Regions from separate parts of the Paenibacillus sp. VMFN-D1 genome, predicted to be linked through region 1. Evidence: a T-box and tRNA genes for the amino acid it is inferred to sense, from the RefSeq annotation. Region 1 holds a T-box; the other regions hold tRNA genes.
The links. The T-box of region 1 lies ahead of leuS (leucine--tRNA ligase). A T-box ahead of a tRNA ligase gene usually reads a tRNA of that ligase, here a tRNA-Leu.

Region 2: it has a tRNA-Leu gene. The T-box ahead of leuS (leucine--tRNA ligase) is inferred to sense a tRNA for this amino acid. The anticodon was not compared.
Region 3: it has a tRNA-Leu gene. The T-box ahead of leuS (leucine--tRNA ligase) is inferred to sense a tRNA for this amino acid. The anticodon was not compared.
Region 4: it has a tRNA-Leu gene. The T-box ahead of leuS (leucine--tRNA ligase) is inferred to sense a tRNA for this amino acid. The anticodon was not compared.

The regions. Positions count from the first base shown of each region.
Region 1 covers NZ_QRDU01000001.1:203,588-207,961, reverse strand. Annotated here, with positions in the region: gene comER (late competence protein ComER) at 1-47, shown strand, start outside; gene leuS (leucine--tRNA ligase) at 44-2,488, opposite strand; T-box leader at 2,599-2,834, opposite strand; gene C7820_RS00955 (helix-turn-helix domain-containing protein) at 3,013-4,374, shown strand, end outside.
Region 2 covers NZ_QRDU01000002.1:179,792-184,165, forward strand. Annotated here, with positions in the region: gene C7820_RS16075 (MFS transporter) at 1-534, opposite strand, end outside; gene C7820_RS16080 (MarR family winged helix-turn-helix transcriptional regulator) at 544-927, opposite strand; gene C7820_RS16085 (PAS domain-containing protein) at 1,129-1,746, opposite strand; gene C7820_RS16090 (helix-turn-helix domain-containing protein) at 1,995-2,351, shown strand; gene C7820_RS16095 (urease accessory protein UreF) at 2,441-3,100, opposite strand; tRNA gene C7820_RS16100 (tRNA-Leu) at 3,354-3,436, shown strand; gene C7820_RS16105 (glutathione peroxidase) at 3,581-4,075, opposite strand.
Region 3 covers NZ_QRDU01000002.1:872,491-876,864, forward strand. Annotated here, with positions in the region: gene C7820_RS19520 (glycoside hydrolase family 65 protein) at 1-1,657, shown strand, start outside; tRNA gene C7820_RS19525 (tRNA-Leu) at 1,841-1,925, shown strand; gene C7820_RS19530 (AraC family transcriptional regulator) at 2,054-2,983, opposite strand; gene C7820_RS19535 (MFS transporter) at 3,142-4,326, shown strand.
Region 4 covers NZ_QRDU01000002.1:965,477-969,850, forward strand. Annotated here, with positions in the region: gene C7820_RS19965 (hypothetical protein) at 1-62, shown strand, start outside; gene C7820_RS19970 (hypothetical protein) at 435-650, shown strand; gene C7820_RS19975 (YhjD family protein) at 709-1,170, opposite strand; tRNA gene C7820_RS19980 (tRNA-Leu) at 1,374-1,458, shown strand; gene C7820_RS19985 (divergent polysaccharide deacetylase family protein) at 1,635-2,543, shown strand; gene C7820_RS19990 (N-acetylmuramoyl-L-alanine amidase) at 2,518-3,228, opposite strand; gene C7820_RS19995 (YqzE family protein) at 3,405-3,623, shown strand; gene C7820_RS20000 (hypothetical protein) at 3,723-4,374, opposite strand, start outside.

The DNA.
Region 1 (4,374 bases):
ATCTGGAAAAGTGTGACGCCCAGTTCGGCGGCCCCGGTGCCGATTAGTTCGCGACGATGTTCACAAGCTTGCCGGGTACCGCAATGACCTTACGGACGGTTTTCCCGTCAATGGCCTGCTGCACGTTCTGCAGCGACATGGCGTGTTCCTGCATGGCTTCCTGGCTCATATCTTTGGCGATCATCGCCCGCTGAACGATTTTGCCATTGACCTGAATGACGATTTCGACTTCCGATTCCACAGTCCAGGATTCGTCATAGGACGGCCACGGTACGTAAGTGATGCTCTCCTGATGGCCCAGACGCTCCCAAAGCTCTTCCGCGATGTGCGGAGCGAGCGGCGACAGCATCTGCACGAAGTTCTCGATCGCCAGACGCGGCAGCGCATCCGCTTTGTAGGCTTCGTTGATAAAAATCATCAGCTGGCTGATCGCGGTGTTGAAGCGCAGATTCTCCAGGTCGTCGGTCACTTTCTTAATCGTTTTATGCCATGTCCGCTTGAATTCATCGCTGCCATCGCCGTCCGTAATTTTGCTGCTGAGGCTGCCGTCCTCGCTGACGATCAGGCGCCACACGCGGGAGAGGAAGCGGTGCGCGCCTTCCACGCCGTTCTCGTTCCAAGGCTTGGTCGCTTCCAGAGGCCCCATAAACATTTCGTACACGCGCAGCGTGTCGGCACCGAACTGCTCGACGATTTCGTCCGGATTAATGACGTTGCCGCGCGATTTGCTCATTTTCTCATTGTTCGTTCCCAGAATCATGCCTTGGTTGATCAGCTTCTGGAACGGTTCTTTGGTCGTGACGACACCGAGGTCGTACAGGAATTTATGCCAGAAACGGGCATACAGCAGGTGAAGCACTGCATGCTCGGCTCCGCCGATGTACAGATCGACAGGCAGCCATGCCTCCTGCTTCTCCATCGAGCACAGCTCATCCGCATTATGCGGGTCGATGTAGCGCAGGTAATACCAGCAGCTGCCGGCCCATTGCGGCATCGTATTGGTCTCGCGGCGGGCTTTCATGCCCGTCTCGGGATCGATCGTCTCCACCCAGTCGGTGACGTTGGCCAGCGGCGACTCCCCTGTACCCGACGGCTTGATTTGATCCACATCCGGCAGCAGCAGCGGAAGCTGGTCCTCCGGAACGCTCTTCATCGTGCCGTCCTCCAGATGCAGAATCGGAATCGGCTCGCCCCAATAGCGCTGGCGGCTGAACAGCCAGTCACGCAGGCGGTAGGTTACCTTGCCCTGGCCTTTGCCGTTCTCCTCAAGCCACGCGATCATTGCAGCGATGGCTTCTTCGGTGTGCAGTCCGTTCAGCGGGCCTGAGTTCACATGCTCTCCGTCCCCGGTATAAGCTTCCTCCTGCACGTTTCCGCCTTTGACCACTTCCACGATGTTCAGGCCGAATTTCTTGGCGAATTCCCAGTCGCGGGAATCATGCCCAGGCACCGCCATAATGGCTCCGGTTCCGTAACCTGCCAGCACGTAATCCGCAATCCAGATCGGCAGCTTCTCGCCGCTCACCGGATTGACGGCATAGGCTCCGGTAAACACACCGGTTTTGTCTTTAGCCAAATCGGTGCGCTCCAGATCGCTCTTGCGGGCTGCCTGCTCCTGGTAGGCCTTCACCGCATCCTTCTGTTCAGGCGTCGTAATGCGCTCTACCAGCTCCTGTTCCGGAGCGAGCACGCAATAAGTAGCGCCAAACAGCGTGTCGGGACGGGTCGTAAATACCGTCAGCTTGGCGTCATGCCCTTCGATGTCGAACTGCACTTCAGCTCCCTTCGATCTTCCGATCCAGTTGCGCTGCATATCCTTCAGGCTTTCGCTCCAATCCAGGTCATCCAGATCTTCCAGCAGCCGGTCGGCATACTCGGTAATCTTCAGAATCCATTGGCGCATCGGCTTGCGGACGACCGGATGGCCGCCGCGCTCGCTCTTCCCGTCGATGACTTCCTCGTTGGCCAGTACGGTCCCGAGGGCTTCACACCAGTTCACGGGCACTTCGGCAACATAGGCGAGGCCGCGTTTGTACAGCTGGATGAAAATCCACTGCGTCCATTTATAATATTCCGGATCGGTTGTGCTGATCTCGCGGTCCCAGTCATAAGAGAAGCCGAGCGACTTGATCTGACGCCGGAACGTGTTAATGTTCTTGATCGTGATTTCCCGAGGGTGCTCGCCCTTATCCATCGCATGCTGCTCAGCCGGCAGGCCGAATGCGTCCCAACCCATCGGATGCAGCACGTTATAGCCCTTCATCCGTTTGAAGCGGGAGACGATGTCCGTCGCCGTGTACCCTTCCGGGTGGCCGACATGAAGCCCGGCTCCGGACGGGTAAGGAAACATATCCAGCGCGTAAAATTTCGGCTTTTCAGGATCCTCTGTCGTCTTGAATGTGTGATGCTCATCCCAATACTTCTGCCATTTCGGTTCAATCACCTTGTGCTGGTAGCCCTGGCCTTGAACCTGCTCTTGGTTACTCATGCTCATTTGCCTCCTAAAATGCGCCCGCTGCCCGCCCGTTATTACGGTACGGCACGGCGCTCGTCTTTCATGTTTGCAACAAAAAAACCTCTCATCCATAGCGTATCATCGCTAGGGACGAGAGGTTTGATTCCCGTGGTACCACCCTAGTTAGCGGAGGACATGCTTTATCCCCGCTCCCTTTGCACCCTTAACGCGGGTGAATCGATGATCCTTGACGCGTTCTGTACGCGCTTCACACCATAGCTCAAAGGCGAGTTCATCCCAAATTGTCAACCGGCTTGCACCCACCGCCGGCTCTCTGTATGACATCCCTGGAACTAATACCCCTTATCATCGCTTCATTTACAGTTTTTCATGGTTGAAACATTGAAACATATTATATATAAAAAAATCCATCGAGTCAACGTATCCAGCCTGGCGGACAAGCCCCGCTTTTCCCGCCGAAAACCCCGCCAGCCGGAATTATTCCATGTCCGATAGGGAATTTTTTGTTATGATTAAACCAAAGGGAGGCGGAAAGTTTGAAGCGTAACCTCAGAAGGTACTTGAAATCGAAGCTGTTTTTGAAATATATATGGTCTTATCTGTTTATTTTGCTGCTTCCTCTCGTTTTTGTAACCGTCTTCATCTATCAAAGCGCCGCGGGCAACCTCCGGGAGGAAATCGAGCAAAGCCATCTGAACCAGCTGACGCAGGCGGAAAGCATCGTCGACGGCCGGATGAAGGAGCTCGGCGACATCGCCTCAAGGATCGCCTATGACGACCGCCTGATCTCTTACCGGGTTCATGATCCGTTCTATTCCCGGGAGGCGATCGACGCTCTGGATCAATATAAGTCAACCAGCTCCATTATCGGAGATGTATTTTTATATTTTCATCATGACGACCGGATTTACTCCTCGCAGGGGCTTAGCAGCCTGGACGTGTTCAGCGAGAAGTACATATTCCAGAATTGGTCCAAAGACAGCCTGATGGGCGATTTGAACGACGTGTCTTTTCCCACCATGCGTCCGGCGGACCGGGTGATCCGGGGCACTTACAGGCAGCAGTCGCTGCTTGCCTACCTGGTGCCGATTACGCCGAACAGCCCGAATCCCCACGCAACGGTCATGTATTTGATCGATGAGTCGGAGCTCACGGGTCTGATCGATTCCATTCTGGGCAGCTACAAGGGGCTTGCGTACATTTTTGACAATCACGGACAGGTGCTGGCCGCCAACAATCACGGTGAAACGATCAACGGCCTGGACACGGGACATCTGTTTTCCCTCGATCCGGGCATTCACAGCGTGGAGCTGGGCGGAAAAGCGCATTCCGTCGTGTCCACCAAATCGGACATGAACGGCTGGACGTATGTGACGCTGATGCCGAGCGATCAGTTTTTCAGCAGCGTGCTGCACATCCGCAGCTTTATCATCATGCTGTTTAGCATCGTGGTGCTGGCAGGCATCGGCATCGCCCTGCTTCTGGCCCGCAGACAATATCACCCGATTTCGGCCCTGGTCGATTTCGCCAATTCCAAGTCCAGAAACGACCGGGGAACGGGAGATGCGCTCCTTCCGGGCAATGAACTGGAGCATATCCGCTCCGCGCTGCAGGAATACAGCTCCCGTGCCGATCTGCAGGAACCGTACGCACGGAACCATCTTCTGCTGAGACTGCTCCAGCAGGGAGAAGACCGGGAGCTCGAGCCGGATCTGCTGGAAGCCTTTAATATCCGGTTTGACCGTTCGCAGTTTTTTGTCATCGCCATGGAACGAGGCGAGCTTGCTGACCCTTCCCAGGATTACCAGGATTGGCAGACGCTCGCCTCCCTCCTAGCCGAAGTGGACATCCCCGGGCTCCGGGCATCCGCTTACAGCGTGGAGCTCCCGCGCCGGGAC
Region 2 (4,374 bases), on a different contig from region 1:
CAGGGCAATAACGATTAGCGTAGCATATACCAGCGTGTCGAACCCTTTGTTCTCCAGAAGCGCCGTCCCGATAACAGGTCCAAGCGAAAGGGCGATGCTTGTCGACAGTCCGAAATAGCCCATGCCCTCGCCCAGCCTGCGGACCGGTATAATACCGGATGCCATCGTAGGCAGCGTCGTGCTGCCCATGCCGAAGCCCACGCCGAACACGATCCGCATCAGCAGCAGCAGTGCCATCGTGCCGCTCCACAGGTAACCGAAGGTGGCGAGCAGCGCTAAGGCAAGGCCGATATATAAGATTTGATTACGGATGCCTCTCTCCAAAGCCTTGGCAGAATACAGGCGCGCCACGATCGCAGCCAGCGAGAACAGGGTCGTAAACATGCTGACCATGAAGGCGCTGGCGTGAAAATGTTCTTTTACATAGCCGGACAGAGGGGATACGATCATTTGCAAATTTAAAAATAACAGCAGGTTGCACAGCGTAAGCATAATAAACTCACGTGTCCACAGTTTCTCTCGGGTGTCGTTCATAGGTGACTCCTACTCCATTAAAATTCGATCTATATTTTTATTGATTTGATCCATGATGCGGTTCAGTGACTCCAATTGCTCGTCCGTAATGCCGGCGATCAGCTCGTCATTAAGCTTCAGCTCCATCGGGATCGTTTCTTTCATCAGCTCCTGCACGGCTGGCGTGGCGTAGATTAAATAAGCCCGGCGGTCGGCCGGATCCGGCTTGCGCTGAATCAGTTCTTTCTTGTCCAGCACATCGAGAATGCGGGTGATGGAGGGCTGGTCTTTGCCGGAACGAAGCGCGAGTTCCTTCTGGTTAATCCCTTCCTGGAGGTGAACCTGGTACAGTACGGACCATTGCTCGGGTGTGATGCCGTAAGGTTTAAGCAGGCCTGCAAAAATAGAAGACATTCTGCGGGACATATTTCCGTATCGGAAACCGATCGTTTGGGACGAAGATGAGAAGCGGGTCAGGGAAAACACTCCTTCAAAATATAATTGTCATAACAATTATATGGATATGAACAAAGAACGTCAACGAAAAAAACTGCGGCGCGTTGACGATGATTTTGAAGAAGTGTTTGGTTGGGGAAGAGACTGGAGGTAGTACAGCTACTGGTGAGTAGGTGTGTCCAATATGGACGAGTACTTGGGATACAGCCGCCGTATGCAGTCCGGGCAAATATCGTGCGTGAATTCGGTGTGGGCATGCTTTTGCAAAAAACTCTCGATGGAATTCCACAAGTCATCGTCATCGCGAATTCGTTTGCAGACAGCGCAAATGGGCAGCAATCCGCGTAGAGTGCGGATCTGGGATAAGGCGGTCATCAAGTCGTTCTCGAGCTGCTTGCTTCGGCTGATATCCGACAGGCAGACGATCATTCCCTGGGGTTCCTCCCTGGCGCCGTTCCGGAGTGGGAAAGCCTCGATTTGAAACCAGCGGGAGGGCTGGATGCAGCTCGACCGGAATTCGTTCCTGTAGTATGTAGAAATACCCTGCAAAACCGCCTGGAGTCTGTCCAGGTCTTGTTCGTCTTCTCCTGAAAGGGCGTCGGCGATTTGCATAAAATTAATACCAACCCAGTTAAAGGATTGGGGGACGCCTTCGTCATATGCGCTTTGAATCCAGGCGTGGTTCACTGAAATGATAACTCCTCCGGCATCCACGACGGCAATACATTGCCTCATGGCATGGATCAATTCATGATAAGAAATGTCGAGTGTGTGCAAAAGCGGTCGCTCCCTGTCTTGGTATTGGTCATAAGCGGGCCCGAATCGCGTTGGAAAGGTAATGTCAGATATGAAGTGAATGATTGCAGGGCGGTTGGATTAGAAAAGGGACTAATGATACAATAAGAGCCATAGGTATGGAAATTCCTAATATAAAGAATACTATACACGTTTTTGCGTCATATTTCAAGCGTAAAATTACTTAAATGCGTCGTTTTTTTTGCGACATGACTGGAAGGCGGTTTTTTATGCAATCCATTTACGGACGTATTGAGGCATTGATTAAGCAGAAGGGGATGACCAAAAAGTCGTTTTGCGAGCAGCTTAATATCAGCACGGGGAATTTCGGAGATTGGAAAAGGGGGAAGTCCACCCCGAGCACCAATAAATTGATCGAAATTTCGAGCTTTTTCGGCGTCAGCCTTGATTGGCTGATTCTGGGTAAGGAACCGGGGCCGTATATGGTGAAAGAGCAGCAGGATCCTTATTTGTGGGAAAACGGAAGGCAGTTAAACGAAATGCCGCTATCCGATCACGAGAAGGAGTTTATCAAGGAGTACATCAAGTTTGTGGAATACCGGAAGAACCAGTCCCGCGATCAGTAAGATGAAGGTCAAGTACATACATGGGAACAGAAAAGGCACTTCGCTGCGGCAGGGCAGAGCGGAGTGCCTTTGTGGTGTTGTTAAAGAGATCACGAGGCGATATGGGAGTCGTTCTCTTGGATATTGAAAAGGTCTGTGGGCAGGGAGTCTTTCTCCGCTGTCCATGCGCGCTCCATTTCAGCCGTCCATTTGCCGGCCAACGCTTTGGCGTCGTGAGGCGGAATGCTCAGCGAGCGGGCAGCGAGCTGGATGCATGTGCAGACCGCAGATTGCATATAGCCATAAACGGTGTGGTCGCGGCTGGACCCGAGCTGATAGTTGACATAGGCATGCGCCGTGGCCAGGCAGACGGGAGACAGCTCCTTCTGCGCGAGTTCGTCAAGAACCTTTAGATTGAGCCAGGGGTACAGAGCCTGGGCCAGTTTCAAAAGTCTTCTGCCCCGTTGGCGCACCGCTTCATCATTTTCATGGGCAGCGATTCTTCCGAGGATGTACCGGTCAATCCGGGCGATCTGACGGATATCCCGTTGGTCGGCAGCTGCGTAAATCGCCAGAATGGCCGCGCCGTCTTGGCGGACCAAACGATTCATCATCGGATGAAGGATGAACCCTTCCAGCTCTTCCTGGCTCTGGATGCGCCCTTCTGCAATCCGGGTTTGGAGGTCGAACACATGGCTGAAGCCTCCGACCGACAAGTCGTTATCCAGCGTTTGCACGTAATCGAGCAGTTTGGTGCTTTTGTCGTTCAACGCGGTCACCTCCATTTTGTTGTGGTAATAAATATTACATGAATTGCGAAGTTAAATCATCGATCACTATTATTTGTAAGTTAATATTACATAAATATTGTGATTTGTCAATGTTAGGGCGACTTAATCACTGTTTTTGTTGTTTTATGTGTTATATAATATTACATGGATGGTGTTTTAATGTATTTCCCTTTACAATTCGGATGATTTTGTGTATAATAAAAAAGTTCGCTAAATGAACTTTGGATATTATGCGGTAGTGGTGGAATGGCAGACACGCTATCTTGAGGGGGTAGTGGGCGTACGCCCGTGGAGGTTCGAGTCCTCTCTACCGCATCTATGAACACAGAAAGAAGCTTCCTTGGAGAAATCCAGGGGAGCTTCTTTTTTTGCTTATTGCATTTTCGTATATTTCGGGGTCCCGCAAAGCTAGTGAATTCGGATCGCAGCAAGTAGCGTTATTTTGTAGGGCTGATTTGCCTATTCGCTTTTTCCGGATGCAAGCAGCTTACGGATGTCGTTTTCGATTTTGTCCGGTGTCGTTTTGGGCGCGTAACGCTTGATGACCCTGCCCTTGGAATCGACCAGGAACTTGGTAAAGTTCCACTTGACCGCTTTCGATCCGAGCACACCCGGCGCTTCCCGGGTCAGGTATTGAAACAGTGGATGGGCGTTGCTGCCCTTGACGTCGATCTTCTCAAACATCGGGAACGTGACCCCGTAATTCATCTGGCAGAATTCGCCGATCTCCTCGCTGGTACCCGGCTCCTGATTGGCAAACTGGTTGCTCGGAAAGCCGAGAATTTGAAAATGATGGTCGCGGAACTCGTCGTACAGCTCCTGCAGCCCGCGAAACTGCGGCGTAAATCCGCATTTGCTGGCCGTGTTCACGATCAGCAGCACGTCACCTTCATATTCCTTTAACGATACCTCTTTGCCGCGCAGCGTGTTCACTTGAAAATCATAGACGCTCACTGCCATCCTCCTCCTTTTGTACTGCTATGAATCATCATCCAGCCGAAGCATTTACCAAGCACACAATTTAATTTTAAACGATTGAACTGTAAAGTCAATGCGGATATTCCTGCGAGCCAGTGTCCCCGAATGACCTGGATTCCATAAATGCGTCAAATCGGGAGCATGGAAGAGGTAGAAGTCAAAAAGCCAAAATGTAAGCGCTAATAAGGTCCTGAATGTTCCAAAATTCGCGGTTCATGATTTTTAGACTGCCTTTACAGCTTGGAAGGAGCGGGTGTATGATTCAGAGCGTATTC
Region 3 (4,374 bases), on a different contig from region 1:
ATTCGTTCTCCTGACGGCCATGAGCCATGATCTGCAGACGAGTCAGCCCTCCCAGACTTCGGCGTGGTCGGAGAACGAGTATGCGGCATCCGAATTTACCGTTTCACTCCGGCAGGGGGAGAGCGCAGCCCTCACCAAATACGTCACGTACCATACGTCCAAGGATTATGCCGAAGGGGAGCTGCTTGTCCGTGCTGAAGAGGTTCAGCGGATGGCTCGGCAGTCGGGGTTCGAGGTGCTTGCCCAAGAGCAGCAGTCTTTTCTCGAACAGTTCTGGAAAACCGCCGACGTGGAAATCGCCGGCGACCCTGCACTGCAGCAGGGCATCCGCTTCAATGCGTTTCAGCTGCTGCAGTCCGTCGGCCGGGACGGCGTGACCAATATCGGCGCCAAGGGTCTCACAGGCGAAGGATATGAGGGCCATTACTTCTGGGATACGGAAATGTACATGCTGCCGTTCTTCACCTATACCCGGCCGGATATTGCCAGGGCGCTGCTGCATTTCCGCTACGCCACGCTGGACAAAGCCCGCGAACGGGCCCGGGTCATGTCGCAGAAGGGTGCTTTGTTCCCTTGGCGGACCATCGACGGGGAAGAGAACTCGTCGTATTATCCCGCCGGTACGGCCCAGGCTCACATCAACGCGGACATTGCCTACGGGATCAAGCAGTATGTGTCCGCCACCGGAGATTCCGATTTCCTGCTGAATGAGGGCGCCGAAATATTGTTTGAGACGTCGAGGTTCTGGGTGGACCTTGGACACTTCAACCCCGCCCGCGACGGAAGGTTCTGCATCGACGGCGTGACCGGACCTGACGAGTATACGGCCATCGTCAACAATAACGCCTATACGAACCTTATGGTGCAGGATCAGCTGCGCTACGCGGTGCAGGTAGCCGGCTGGCTGGCGGAATCACATCCGGCGGAAGATCAGCGCCTGCGGGCGGCGATCGGCCTGACGGACGAGGAAATCGCGCTTTGGGGCAGGGCAGCGGAGAACATGTTCGTGCCGTATGATGCCGAACTCGGCATCTATGCGCAGGACGATACGTTCCTGACGAAGGCCAAATGGGATTTTCAGAACACGCCGGCCGACAAGTACCCGCTGCTCCTGCATTTTCATCCGCTCGTCATCTACCGCCACCAGGTGCTGAAGCAGGCCGATCTGGTGCTGGCGCTTTTCCTGCTCGGCGAACGGTTCACGATGGAGGAGAAGATCCGGAACTACCGCTACTATGAGCCTTTGACGACGCATGATTCCTCACTGTCGCCGTGCATTCACAGCATCGTCTCGGCCGAGATCGGCGAACTCGAAGAAGCGTATGCTTATTTCGACCGGACGGTGCGCATGGATCTGGATGACATCAACCGGAATGCCAAGGACGGGCTGCATACGGCGGCCATGGCCGGGTCCTGGATGTCCATCGTATACGGGTTTGCGGGCATGCGCCTGGTAGACGGCATGCTGGAATTTGCGCCGGCGCTGCCGGGGCAGTGGGACAGCTACCGCTTCCGGATCATGAACCAGGGCCGGCTTCTGGAGGTGCTTGTCGACGCGGAAGGAACGGGATACGGACTCCTGGAGGGGGAACCGCTGCAGATCCGCCACAAGGGGGAAGAGCTGACCCTTGAGGCAGGGAAAACGGTCAGAAGGTAACGGAACACGGCGGAGTTTTGGAACGAAGGACACCGGGGAATCACCCGGCAGATTCGTCCCGGAACTCCGCTTTTCAACTTTATAAAAAAAGTTTGGCGAAACGCTTGACGATGATAATGGATCCATGGTAAGATCTATCTTGTCGCTAAGAAAAAAACATTTCGAACGTGACCAACTGAATATGCGGTCGTGGCGGAATTGGCAGACGCGCACGGTTCAGGTCCGTGTGGGCTAACCCCCCGTGGAGGTTCGAGTCCTCTCGACCGCATCGTTGATAGGATCATGTGATTGCTGAAAGGCAATGCATGATCCTATTTTTATGTTTATTTACGCCGATAGGCGTTTTTTTTATTCTCTTCAGGATTGTGATTACAGACTGAGCCGGGGGCTTTTGGATCAGGGCACCCGGCCTAACTGCTCCCGAAGCCGCGTGATGTCGCTGATCGGCGGAAGGCCGAAAAGCCGGGCGTATTCGCGGCTGAATTGGGACGGACTTTCGTAACCGACTCGAAAAGCAACATCCGCTGCATCGGCAGATTCGGATAACAAGAGACGGCGGGCCTCCTGCAGCCGCAGCTGCTTTTGGTACTGCAGCGGGCTCATGGCCGTGACCTCCTTAAAATGACGGTGCAGGGAGGAGGGGGCCATATGGGCAGCGGCCGCCAGCTCATCGATCCGCAGCGGCTCCATGTATTCCCGCTTCAGCTGCTCTACCACCACGGCAATCCGGTTCGAGCTGCTTCCCCTCAAGGCCATTTGCCTTAATACGTCTCCTTGCTCTCCCTGCAAAACCCGATATAAGATTTCACGAACGATGAGCGGTGCCAGTATCGGTATATCCTCCGGGTTATCGAGCAGGCGTGTAAGCCTGACAGCCGCGTCCAAGAGAGGAGCAGTCGATTGTTCTACGAATAACCCCCGTTTCGAACGGAGCTTCTTCCGGGATACCGGATTAGCCTCGTTTACTAAGTCCAAAGCATCTTTTAGGTTTAGTTTAAGCCTGAAGCACAAATAAGGCACATCAGGCGATGCTTCAATAATCTGTGCGGAGACGGGCAAATCCAGGGAGATAACCAGATAGCTGGACGGCCCATACGTAAAGCTCTCGTCTGCAAGCATGACCACCTTCGAACCTTGGGTGACGATGCACAGCTCCGGTTCATGGACCGAAAACGAAGGGAACGTCGTTTTCGAACTGCGAATCAGGGAAAGGGAAGGAATGAGCGTCTCGTGAATGCCGTCTCCGTCCGTATGTTTTTCCATCAATAGGGACAATTCCTTTTGATACGAAACCAGGGAATTGGCGTGGTTGGATAAATCCCGCATGAATTGTTTTCCCCTCCTTATCTATGTCCATTATAAACCCTGTTGGGTCCAGCGATGAATCGTTTTGAGAGAATCAGGCAATCATTTGCGATTTTTAGACTACCTCTGCTTTTTTCAGCTGGTTCATAATCAGGTTGAAAGAAAGGAGAGGAAGAGGAATGGATAAGCGCATTTTCATTCTGGCGCTGGCTGCCTTTACAGTAGGCTCCGTTGAACTGGTCATTGCCGGGATTTTGGATATGATCGCCCGGGACCTTCGCGTTTCCGTCGGTGTGGCCGGCCAACTGGTTTCGGTGTATTCTCTGGTTTTCGCCTTAGGATCCCCCGTCTTGATCGCTTTAACTACGAAGGTTGAGCGCCGAAGGCTGCTGGTCATCGCCATGCTGGTGTTTACGGCTGGAAATATCATGTCTATGTTAAGTCCGAATTTTACGATGCTGCTGCTATCCAGGGTTATTCTGGCGGCAAGCTGCTCCATTGTTGTCGTTCTGTCGATCACCCTGGCTTCGGGGATTGTGACACCTGAAGCAAAAGGGCGTGCCATTGGAATGATCTTTATGGGAATCAGCGGCGCCCTCGTGCTCGGCGTTCCGCTGGGGACATTGATCGGCGAGGCTTGGGGCTGGCGGGCAACCTTTGCTTTTATTGGTGTACTTTCGTTCATTGTGACGATATGCATCATGAAATTTCTGCCCCAAGCGGTGTCCCCGCCTAAGCTTCCGATGCGGGAACAGCTGCGTACGTTGGGAAATTCTAAAATTGTGTTCGCCCATCTCGTCTCCATTCTGCAAATGACGGGCCAGTTTACGATCTATGCCTATATCACGCCGTTTTTACAGACCATGTTGAACCTGTCTCCCGGTCAAATCAGCTTCGTCTTGCTGGTTTATGGGCTCGCCGGCATTGCAGGGGGATGGATTGGAGGGTGGGCGGCCGACCGCTTTGGGGCGGCCCGGACAATGATCGTCACGCTGCTGCTCCACGCCATGGCGATCCTGCTTCTGCCCTGGGCAGCTGCCTCCATGCTGCGCTTGCTGCCCGTCGTCATCGTCTGGTGTGCGTTTAACATGGCGCCAAGTCCGGCTATTCAAAGCTATTTGGTGCGGCTTGCACCAAAGTCGGCGGACATCCAACTCTCCCTGAATACCTCCTCGCTGCATCTCGGCGTAGCTGCGGGATCTGCCATCGGCGGCGTGGTGATCAGCCGTTATGAGGTTACGGCCAATGCCTGGATCGGAGGTCTGTTTGTTATCCTGGCTATAGTTTCAGCCATCGTTACCCTGTACAGAGGCAGGGTGATTCATAGTAAAAAAGATAACTCCCTTCAGGAGAATCCCTCCTGAGAAAGCCGTCTCTGCCATGTAAAAGGTAACCCTAGTGAACCGCCCATC
Region 4 (4,374 bases), on a different contig from region 1:
CGTCGACGGTGCTCGATTATTGGTACGAGAAGAACGACAGTAAAGAACACGCACAACGTTAATTGCTGAGCGTCGCCTAGAGGTTCAGTTGATTAATATACACACCTTTATACCAACACATTCAGGATCAGCGGCCGATTGGCTGCTGGTCCTTTCTTATAATATCAGAAAAGTGTAAACGCCAGAGCATTGCTTCCTGATATTGCAAGAAAAATTACCTTTTAACGCGGTCTGTCTTCTTTGAAGATACTTCGATAGAGGTTTTCTTAATCATGGGGGATGACTTTAACGAAAAATGCCATTGAACCCGCTCAGTCTTGTGTATAATAAAGGTCGGTAAACACCGATTCCATTGTAAGATATGCGGGAAAAGCATATACTTATCCATGTTTATTACATGAAGAGATTGCTTCAGAAGCAAAGGAGGATTGGAGATGATCAGCGATGAGGAATTGGATGTGTACCGCCAATCCGGAGAGCAGGTCCGGGTGGTTCGCGACGGCATCGAAAGCAATGATGTGACCGGGATTGTTGTAGCTTGGGACGGCAGCCAGGTGCTGATCCGCCGCCGCAACCGCAAAGTGGTCAAGCTGGACCGGAACTACTTGTTCCAGCCTGCGAGCGCTCCGCGTCAAAGCCCTCTGGAATAATAGCAGAGCCGTCTGGTTCGGTTCCCATTGGTTCATATCGGGGGACTCCAGGCGGCTCTTATGGTTTGGAGCCCTCCTGAAAATAGGGAGCAGCGGGGTGGTCCATATGGTGAGTAAAAGAAGAGACGGGAAGGAGAGAACGGTCTTCGGGAGAGAAAGGATCCAGCCCGAGATAAACTCTCATCCGGACGAGCATCTCGTTACGAAAAGCCGGCCAGAGGATATTCATTTCGTCGGTGTAGCCTCTGCAGGAATATTCCGCCCTGACCCCGGTATCATCTTGTAAGATTCGAAGGATCCGGATCTTGCGTCTTCTCATTTCCCGCTTGACTTCAGCGAGCAGCGTGCCGGCCTGCCGGTCGCCGTTCACAATCAATTCCGAATACAACTGGGGCGTCTTGAATACGCCGCTCTCCTCCATAATCCGAATGTCCCGTTCGAAAACTTTATGAATAAAAATCAGGAGCAGATAACTCTTAATCAGCGATGCCTCTTCCGACGTCATGCCGGGTGCTGCCATACATATCACCACCTTTACGAACTTATGTTCTTATTTTACCCGCAAATGCTTGGATTATTCAATAGATAGGAACTGGAAATTGTTCAGAATGAAGAGGAGATTAAACTTTTTATGAAAAAGTGTTGACTATACCTGTCCAGCATGGTATGATCTATCTTGTCGCCGCGAAAGATTGAATCTTTCAAAGAGTGACCGACCGATTTGCGGTCGTGGCGGAATTGGCAGACGCGCACGGTTCAGGTCCGTGTGGGCTAACCCCCCGTGGAGGTTCGAGTCCTCTCGACCGCATACATACATAAGGCGTTCCCGTTTTGAACAGCGGGGACGCCTTTTTGTGTTTATTTGTTATTTCCCGTAACTTTCCTGAGAGGGGAGTAGCGGGGATTTTTGCTATACATAATTCCTCCAACTTCCTCAAACAATGAAACCACATCGTGGAGATACCGAGTAAAGGAGGAAGTTGCTTGAGTACATCATCTTTCAATAAGCTGCATCACGGCTGGCGGAATATTGCGGCAGCGGGACTGGCGCTTACGGTTGCGCTTTCTGGTCAAACCGCCCTCGCGGATGGGGAACGATCACTGGCGGCGGAACGGGTCTTTAACGAGCAAGCGGAGCAGCCCGCGGCAGACAAGCGGCAAAGTGACATGAAGCCGGATAAAAAGGTTGCGATCATCATCGACGACTTTGGGAACGGGCAAGGGGGGACCGAAGAAATGCTGTCCCTGCCGATTAAGCTGACCGTGGCCATCATGCCGTTTCTTCCTACCAGTAAAACCGACGCGGAGCTGGCCCATAAACAGGGGCATGACGTCATTGTCCATATGCCGATGGAGCCCAAGCAGGGCAATCCCAAGTGGCTGGGTCCCGGCGCCATTACCTCCAATATGAGCAATGAGGAGATTCGCCAACGGGTGGAGGAGGCCATCGACAACGTGCCGTATGCGGTCGGTATGAACAATCATATGGGATCGAAGATTACCGGAGACGAACGGATCATGTCCATCGTGCTGGAGGTCTGCCGCGAGCGCGGGTTGTTCTTCGTGGACAGCAAGACCAACTACCATTCCGTTGTCGGCAAGCTGGCCGTTCAGATGGGAATGCCTCCGGTGGCCAATAACATATTTCTGGACGACCGGCACACCGTCAGCCATGTCAGCAAACAAATGAAAGCCGTTGAAACCTGGGCGAGCGAACATCAGAACTGTGTAACGATCGGGCATGTCGGCGTGCAGGGGAAAAAGACGGCGGAGGCCATTCGCCAAAGCATCACTGGTATGCAGAATTCCGTATCTTTTGTAGGAATCAGCGATCTCGTCCGGGATATCTGGGATTGGAAGCCGGCGCCTATATTGCCGTCAAATAATAGTTGATTCCGTTCGCGATGGCCTGCGCGATCCTGAGCTGCCCGCGCCGGTTGCACAGCATCGCCCGGTCTGCGGCATTGCTGAGAAATCCGGTCTCTACGATAACCGCAGGATCTTTGATCTGGTTCAGCAGGTAAAACGGGCTTCCCAACCGGACGCTTCCCTTCGTCTGATACAGCGGGTTAAGCTGCTGCTGGATGCTGTCCGCAAGCAGGACGCTGCGCCCTTCGTTCTGGTGAAGCACAAGCGCCCCGTTCTTTGAAGGATTGCGGCCCCAATTGACGTGAAGACTCACGACGATCAGGGTCGGCAGCTGATGGCTTAGCTCCTTGCGCTGCGCAAGATCTCGTTGATGGCGGGAAGAGCTGCGGAGCCAGTGATTGTCGTCGCTGAGGGCGTAGTCAGCCGTCCGGTTCAAGACCGCGTCGTACCCCTGGCTGCGCAGCAGCATAAACAGCTTCTGGGCGATGGCGAGGTTAATGTCCTTTTCCAGAATGTTCTGAAATGAAGTCCCTCCGTCGACACCGCCATGTCCTGCATCCACGATAATCACTTCATGTGGAAAAGCCGGATGCTCCGGATAGGCGTTCGTACTTTGGTCACCGGGGCCAGCGCCCCAAGCGGACGAGCTGCCTGCGCACAAAATTGCCGGGATGAAGAGGATGGCGGCGATCAAGCTTTTGATAGGCATAAAGGATGGCCCTCCTTTCGTTAAACGGGATTTGAACGAAAAATTGATGTCGAAGTTAGAATGTGCAATAAACGGTAAAAAATGCACCGTCCGCATTCCTCCGTTTAGATTACCGTATCTCTGTGCAAACTAAGAGCATAGCAGAGCTGTAATTTGGCAATGTGGGAGGAATGGAAATGGCCAGTGGAGATGAACTTGTAAAATACATTACCGAGCGCGTCGTCAACTACATGGAAACACCCAAGGAAGAACGAAGGAAGCAAAAATATAAAGAGCCGTGGACGGTCAAATGGTTCGGTATGATCCCGTTCGGATTGTCCCAATGGGGAGGCCGGGCGGCTGACAAACGCCATCCCAAGCGGCGAAAAATCAAGATGCGGAATCTTCATGACTGAACAGAAATGAAGAAGCGGACCTCGTATCCACACGAGGTCCGCTTCTTTTTGGGAATGAAACGCGATAAGGGCAGAAGAACAGCTAATCATGCAGCGGATCTAGGGGCGGGCATGAAATTCTCCGGCAGCCATCAGCATGGAGACAGGGAGGTACCGGGTTCCGGCACGTCCTGTGGCCGCGTAGCTGACCGCAGGAGCGCTTGCAGCCGGGGACCATGTCTGAATACCGCTTACCGCAAACGGCGCCCCATAGGACGCGTTACGGCCAGGAGCGGTGAAGATCAGGCTGCCGCCGGATGCGACTGCTTTCAGCAGATCGTCTCCGCGGCGGATGTTCAGCCGGGGGGAGGTCATCCAGAGCAGGTCGTCATAAGGATCGTTGCCATCTATCTTCGCAGCAGGAGAAGATGCCTCGAGCCGGAGACCGTTCTGATTGGTAACGACTGCCGTCTTAGAAACGGAGGCGGTGCTGGCGGAAACGGCATTTGCCGGCAGAAGCTCCAAGGTCAGCGCATTGATGTACATGGCCGGCTTGCCCGGCAGGGTCACTTTCCAAACCGGCAGCATGGCCGAATATTGAGCTTGGATTTGAACGTTCGCGGGGAGGCCGGGGTGAGCGGGAATAAGGCCATCCTCAGCCAGCCGGTCATGGAGCGCATCGCTGCTGTAAGGGATGGCTGGACCGCTGCCGTACTCGCTGAGCATATATCCGCCTTCCTCCCTGGCGGTGAATATTAAATATCCCAGCTGC